Regions from separate parts of the Pseudoalteromonas maris genome, predicted to be linked through region 3. Evidence: predicted binding sites of a transcription regulator. Region 3 holds the regulator's gene; each other region holds the start of a gene.
What was found. The regulator sigma-54, encoded in region 3, starts transcription at its own class of promoters, with help from an activator protein. The targets are predictions, from matches to a motif close to GTTGGCACGNNNNTNGNNT.
Positions count from the first base shown of each region.

Region 1: AAEU32_RS02260 (flagellar assembly protein T N-terminal domain-containing protein) is a predicted target of sigma-54. The motif match lies at 1,079-1,097, and genes of this name have one in related genera.
Region 2: AAEU32_RS02285 (FlgO family outer membrane protein) is a predicted target of sigma-54. The motif match lies at 896-914, and genes of this name have one in related genera.

Region 1 covers NZ_JBMMUF010000001.1:457,939-460,212, reverse strand. The annotation lists gene AAEU32_RS02260 (flagellar assembly protein T N-terminal domain-containing protein) at 1-1,043, opposite strand, end outside; gene AAEU32_RS02255 (LPP20 family lipoprotein) at 1,180-1,635, shown strand; gene flgN (flagellar export chaperone FlgN) at 2,129-2,274, opposite strand, start outside.
Region 2 covers NZ_JBMMUF010000001.1:462,062-464,335, reverse strand. The annotation lists gene AAEU32_RS02290 (thymidylate synthase) at 1-765, shown strand, start outside; gene AAEU32_RS02285 (FlgO family outer membrane protein) at 956-1,549, shown strand; gene AAEU32_RS02280 (FlgO family outer membrane protein) at 1,562-2,274, shown strand, end outside.
Region 3 covers NZ_JBMMUF010000003.1:295,406-297,679, forward strand. The annotation lists gene lptB (LPS export ABC transporter ATP-binding protein) at 1-120, shown strand, start outside; gene AAEU32_RS06360 (RNA polymerase factor sigma-54) at 145-1,638, shown strand; gene hpf (ribosome hibernation promoting factor) at 1,664-1,951, shown strand; gene ptsN (PTS IIA-like nitrogen regulatory protein PtsN) at 1,953-2,274, shown strand, end outside.

The DNA of each region.
Region 1 (2,274 bases), on a different contig from region 3:
CTGGGCAAAGTGGTGCCATTGCTATCAATCACATTGTTGCTGTAGGCCAAGGTCAGCTGCTGTCCTTGCTGTAGGCCGTTACTACTGCCAAGGTTTATGATCACTTGTTCACCGTCGATATGCTTTATTTGTCCTTTTGTTGGCAGACATTGAGTCACTTTATTGAGGTCGTACATAATACGTTCGCTGAGTTTGGTTATGCTGCGCCCGTACTTACTTTGCCAAAAAATACCACTGTTTACATCTACTAGGGCGGTCTTGTCGAACTCCCACTGTGCTTCAGTTTGGTATGATTGCTGCCACAGTTTTTCGAAGCTCAAACCGTCAAATAAGATAAATTCCACATTGAAGTAACGTTGAAAGCTGTCATCACGCCAGAATGCGTAACCATTGTCACGCTTTTGACCGAGGGATGTGTCGGTGATTTGGGAAAACAAAACAAACTGGCTGTTGCTAGCACTGCGAATATAGTCAATCACGCTCTGGTCATACGCATGCTGATGAGTAAAAAAGTCAGCCACGGCAACTGGATTTTGATAAAAAGCGGTAGGCGCAATGCTCAGCTGAGCTTGGCTCATTAGAGCATACAGTTGCTTGGTAAAGGCATAAGGAATGTCAAATATTTGACCATCGCGGGCGTGTTGCGGATTAACTAATGCTGTGCGGGTAAGGGCAAAGTGATTGATAAAATCAGCCTGCTTACACTGGCTTTGATCACCATACACTTCCATTTGCAGTGTGATGCTGAAAATACCATTTTCTTGTTGTTCTTCAAGGATATGTATTTGCCCAATAGCGCCTTGAGATTGCAAGGATAAGTGATCTTCAGTGAGTACCCCATTAGTGAGCGTCTGTACGCTTGATAATGATAATCCTGAGTACTGTAGCGCTTGTTTTATCGCGTCGCTCACTGCTTGCGCACGTGCTTGTTCAGTGGATTGATCTGCAAGCACCGCGCGCCCTGTGGCCTCAAGCCATTGGGCATGTGTGGGTAAAGTCATAAACGCTAATAAGGTAGCAGTGATAAAAGTAACAAGGCGCATAAAAACAGTCACACTAAATAGTCATAGTAATGAATTAGCAAAGAGTGTACCAAGTTACTGGCGGGGATTGATAAGGGTGGCATTTATTGTGCATATGATTTTATTATTAGCACACTCATTGCCGGCGGAGAGACAAATGCTGCGACTAATTGGATTTATCATCATCTTACTGAGCTTATCAGGATGCAGCAGCGTGTTTGATAAGCACGTCGAATACGAAGTACAACAACCTGATAGCTATCCCATTTTGCGCGCCATTGGCTATGCGCCTATTGCGCCACAGCCAGGAGGCAGTGCCCAGCAAAAGTCTATTATGGCGATGAAGGCGTCAAAGATAGAGGCCTATAGAGAGCTCGCTGAGCAGGTTTATGGTCAACAACTGCAAGGAAATACATCTTTGGCTAATGCCATAGCCTCTGACGATGTACTGCAAGCCAAAGTTCAGGGAGTTATTCGAGGCGCTAGAGTGACGCGTAGTTATGTGGTGGGTGACAGTTATGCTACCGAGTTGGAGTTGGATATGAAGTTAGTGTATGACCTCTACGTAACACAGACCAAGCCACGTAAAATTAAAAAAGTGACCTACTACTAAGCAAGTAAGCAAGAGCTCGCGGGGTGAGGCAACACCCCGCATTGTAATACAGCATTCGGGCATCCAGATTTAATCTGAAAAATCTCTTAGTAACTATACCAATTGAATTAAATAAATAACCTGCCTAGCGCGCTAAAGAGCATGCTCACTACGTTATAATTTTAATAAGTAGAATAACTACATACACAAAATTATGCCTTGCTATCACGCTACTTATCCAGCGCTATCCTTGCTCACTTTTCTAACGCAATTGGTATTACCATCCCCCCTCGGGCGCTGCCCTCAAAAATCACAGTCACACCTTTATCAATAGGGTATCGTTTTACACCAATGGGCATAACTATGTGAGCACGATGTTTAGCCCGCCAAACTGATTAGCGATTGAAGTTGATTGGTATTACTTCGTGGTATTTGGGGCTTGGCGATGATTGTTGTTCTAAGTGGACAGTGCGCGCGCCGTGCATGACAGCTCGTGCAAGACGATGCTGAAGGCTTACGCTTTGAGGTTGCGGACCAGCTTATTATCGCTGCGTTGAATAGCGCCATCAGCTGCATAGGTCACTGAGCTTGGGGCACCGATAAGAATGTCTTTAAGTTGTTTAACGCTAAGCTGCGCTTGATGCGCAGCTTGGGCATTGA
Region 2 (2,274 bases), on a different contig from region 3:
ACAGGCACGATCAGTGTATTTGGTTATCAAATGCGATTTAACCTGCAAGAGGGTTTTCCATTAGTGACCACTAAAAAGTGTCATTTAAAGTCAATCATTCATGAGTTACTTTGGTTCCTCAAAGGCGATACCAACATCGGTTACTTAAATGATAACGGTGTGCGCATTTGGGATGGTTGGGCCACCGAAGAGGGCGAACTGGGTCCTGTGTATGGTAAACAGTGGCGCAGTTGGGAAGGCCCCAACGGTGAAGTGATTGATCAAATCAAAGATGTGATTGATCAAATCAAAACAAACCCTGACTCACGTCGATTAATTGTCAGTGCGTGGAACCCAGCATTGTTGCCAGACACTCAATACAGCCCAAGTGAAAATGCGGCGATGGGTAAACAAGCATTGCCACCATGTCACACGCTATTCCAGTTCTATGTGCTTGATGGCAAGTTGAGTTGTCAGTTGTATCAGCGCAGTGCAGATATCTTTTTAGGGGTGCCGTTTAACATCGCAAGTTATGCGCTGCTAACCATGATGATTGCCCAAGTATGTGATTTAGAGTTAGGCGATTTTGTGCATACATTTGGTGACGCACACTTATATCTTAACCATTTGGAGCAGGTGGATGAGCAGCTATCACGCACGCCATTCCCTAAACCAACGATGCGCATTAACCCAGAGGTAAAAGATATTTTCTCGTTTAGTTTTGAAGACTTCGAGTTGGTTGATTACCAAGCCCATCCGCATATCAAAGCACCTGTCGCAATTTAAGTGACACTGCAAAAAAAACGGCCGTCAGGCCGTTTTTTAATTTTAAAATATGTATTTCACTAGGCTCTGTTAAATCTGAAGGGGCATGATAGTGGCTAGGCGCTTGCGTCAAAACTTCTGCGTTTATGCTAATGGCACTTATTTTGCATCGCTTTTGCCATTCAGACTTGATGCAAACAGTGAGGCGAGTGTGCGTGTCATCCTAATTTTGCTTGTTGGGGCCTTATTACAGGCGTGTGCTCCTAGCCAGCGTATAGAAATCGTGCCCAGAGTGACAGAAGTTCATCCTGTGCAGCAAAATACCATTCATCAGCACAGTATCCGTTTGGCTAACACCATGGCTGAGTCACTGCGCTCAGTGGCGCCTGGAGCTAAAGTGGCAGTCGGCACATTTTTGCCACCAAAAACATTGCAACCAGATTCTGTGCCATGGCAACAACAAGATATTGCGTTGCAGCTACAAGAAAGCTTTATCACCATCTATTCTCAAATGGGCTTTGCGGTGGTTGAGTATCGCACCCGCGATCATATAGCGTTGCAAAATCACGCAGATGTGATGTTGTCACGCAATATCGACGTACTAGCAAATCGACAAGAAATCGATTTTTACGTTACTGGAACGCTGAGCGAACAAGAAGATGCTTATGTTGTAAATGTGCGCATGATTGATAGCCGTAATAACCAAGTGGTTGCTGCTGCTACTGATTACCTGCCTAACACCATTTTGACACGAGCGGACAAAGTGCGTCTTAACAACGGTCAGCTGCAACGCCGAGCATACTAACGAGGAATTATCATGAACAGATCATCAATGCTAATGTCACTTGCTTTTACGACAGTATTGTCCGGTTGCTCGACCATCGAAGGGTGGATGGCCAGCGAAGAGCAAGTCAAGCAACAAGCTATTGCACAGCACCAGCAAGCAAATCAGCAAGTGCAGATTATTGGCGCAGCACAGAGCGATTTACAACAGGCGAATGTCGCGCAGTATCAAAGCATGGCCAGTCCAATTCAAATTCACACTCAGCGCCAAGTGAATACTAATCACACAGTGAAGAATATTAATCAATATGTGCAGGCGTTGATGCAAGACATGGTGAGTAATATTGATCAAGGTGCTCTATCGATGCCCATGGCGGTCACCAGTTTTGTATTCCTCGATAGTGATTATCAGCAAGGGAGTTTGTTGGGCAATCAGTTAGCAGAGAGCTTTATTCATGAGCTTCATGAATTTGGTGTGCCTGTCGTAGACTTTAAAACGTTAGACTATATTCGCGTGACACCCACGGGGGATTTCACATTTAGTCGCGATTTTCTAGAGCTGCAAAGTGAGCAAAATATGCCTCACGTGTTGGCTGGCACCTTGGTTAAACATCAAGGCGGCGTGCTAGTGAATGCGAGGATTGTGAGTGTTGATAGCAAGATGGTTATTGCCACCTCACAAGGCCTACTCCCTCACGATGTAGTGGACTCATTGCTAAGCACATCGAGTTATGCAGGAGTCGAGTT
Region 3 (2,274 bases):
GTGTGTGAAACAGCTTACATCGTTTCTCATGGTGAATTGATCGCCTCAGGGAGTCCTGAGGAGGTTCTGGCAGACCAAACCGTTCGTGATGTGTATTTAGGTGAACAATTTAGGTTATAACAATAAAAAGGATTGTTAGAGTACATGAGGCAATCATTACAGCTGCGCTTAGGCCAGCAATTAACAATGACTCCACAACTGCAGCAGGCCATTCGCCTGTTGCAACTCAGTACTTTGGATCTCCAGCAAGAAATTCAAGAAGCGCTAGACGCAAACCCTCTGCTTGAAGTCGAAGAGGAAAGTTATTCAGATAACAATGACAAGTCTGATAATGACCAAGACTCTCACAGCAATGGCGAAGACAAAAATGAGGTAGAAACTCAAACTTCAGACCAAATGGAGAGTTCTGATGCCATGAGCAGCGAGTCTATGGGCGATGACTTGCCCATGGATGTGTCGTGGGATGAATACATTAGCGCGGCCCCCGTGGCCTCTGCAGGCCCCATGCCTGATGACGAATCTGTGTATCAAGGTGAAACAACTGAAACCTTGCACGATTACTTGATGTGGCAACTCCAACTCACACCGTTTAGTCCAATTGATGAAGCCATTGCAACGGCTATCATTGAGGCCATCGACGATAACGGCTTACTGACGGTAACAACCGAAGACTTACTTGAAAGCCTTAATCACGAAGAGCAAGAAGAAGAGATTGAATTAGACGAAATTGAGGCGGTACTCAAACGTATTCAGTTATTTGATCCCGTGGGAATAGGCGCGCGCTCATTACAAGAATGCTTGTTGATCCAGCTCAATCAATTTTCACCTCAAACCCCTTGGCTTAGAGAAACGAAAGAGGTAATTTGTAATTACATTGATTTGCTAGGAAATCGCGACTATCGCACCTTGATGAAAAAGACTAAGCTTAAAGAAGCGCAGTTAAAAGAGGTGATGACACTGATACATAGTCTGAATCCAAAACCCGCCGCGACCATCGTTCGCGAAGAGTCGGAATACGTGATACCTGATGTGTCAGTGAAAAAAGTAAAGGGCCGCTGGGTGGTTGAATTGAACCCAGACAGCATGCCTAAAATACGCGTTAACGATCACTACGCTTCACTAGGGCGTAACTGTAAATCACAAAGTGACAGCCAATTTATTCGCTCTCACTTACAAGAGGCAAAATGGTTTATAAAGAGCCTGGAACAACGCAATGATACGCTACTCAAAGTAACTAATTGCATTGTTCAACAACAGCAGGCATTCTTTGAACATGGCGAAGAAGCGATGAAACCAATGGTCCTCAACGATGTGGCAGAAATGGTTGAAATGCACGAGTCAACAATCTCGCGCGTTACCACTCAGAAATACATGCACACACCTCGGGGAATATTTGAGCTTAAGTACTTCTTCTCCAGCCATGTGAATACTGAAAACGGAGGTGAATGCTCATCCACAGCGATAAGAGCATTGATCAAGAAGCTAGTAGCCGCTGAAAACCCAGCTAAGCCATTGAGCGATAGCAAAATTGCGGACATACTTGCAGAGCAAGGAATTAAAGTGGCTCGAAGAACGATTGCAAAATATCGTGAATCGTTAGCCATTCCACCGTCAAATCAGCGTAAAAGCTTGATATAGACGCAAGACAAGAAGGAAAATGCTTATGCAATTAAATCTTACCGGTCGTCATGTTGAAATCACAGACTCTCTTCGTAACTATGTAAATAGCAAATTTGCAAAACTTGAGCGTCATTTTGACCATATCAATAATGTGCATGTCATCCTTGATATTGAGAAACTCACACAAAAAGCAGAAGCAACTCTTCACGTAAATGGTGGCGAACTGTTCGCAACCGCGGAGCATCAAGATATGTATGCGGCGATCGATGGCCTTATCGACAAATTGGATCGTCAAGTAATCAAACATAAAGAGAAATTGTCTCGACACTAATATGAGCCTAGAACATATTTTCTCAAAGGACTGCAGCAAAGCTGCGGTCCTTTTTAATAGCAAAAAAAGAATGCTGGAGTACCTTGCTCAGGTTGCTCATCAACATGCGCCTCACTTGAGCGAGCAAACACTGCTCGATGCGTTTTTAACGCGTGAAAAATTAGGTAGCACCGGCATAGGCCGCGGCATTGCTATCCCTCATGGCCGTTTGGAAGGCCTTGATGAAATCATCGCTTTAGTCGTTACCAGCAAAGAAGCCATCAATTTTGATGCGATTGATAACCGCCCTGTAGATATTTTTGTCGCACTGCTCGTACCAGATA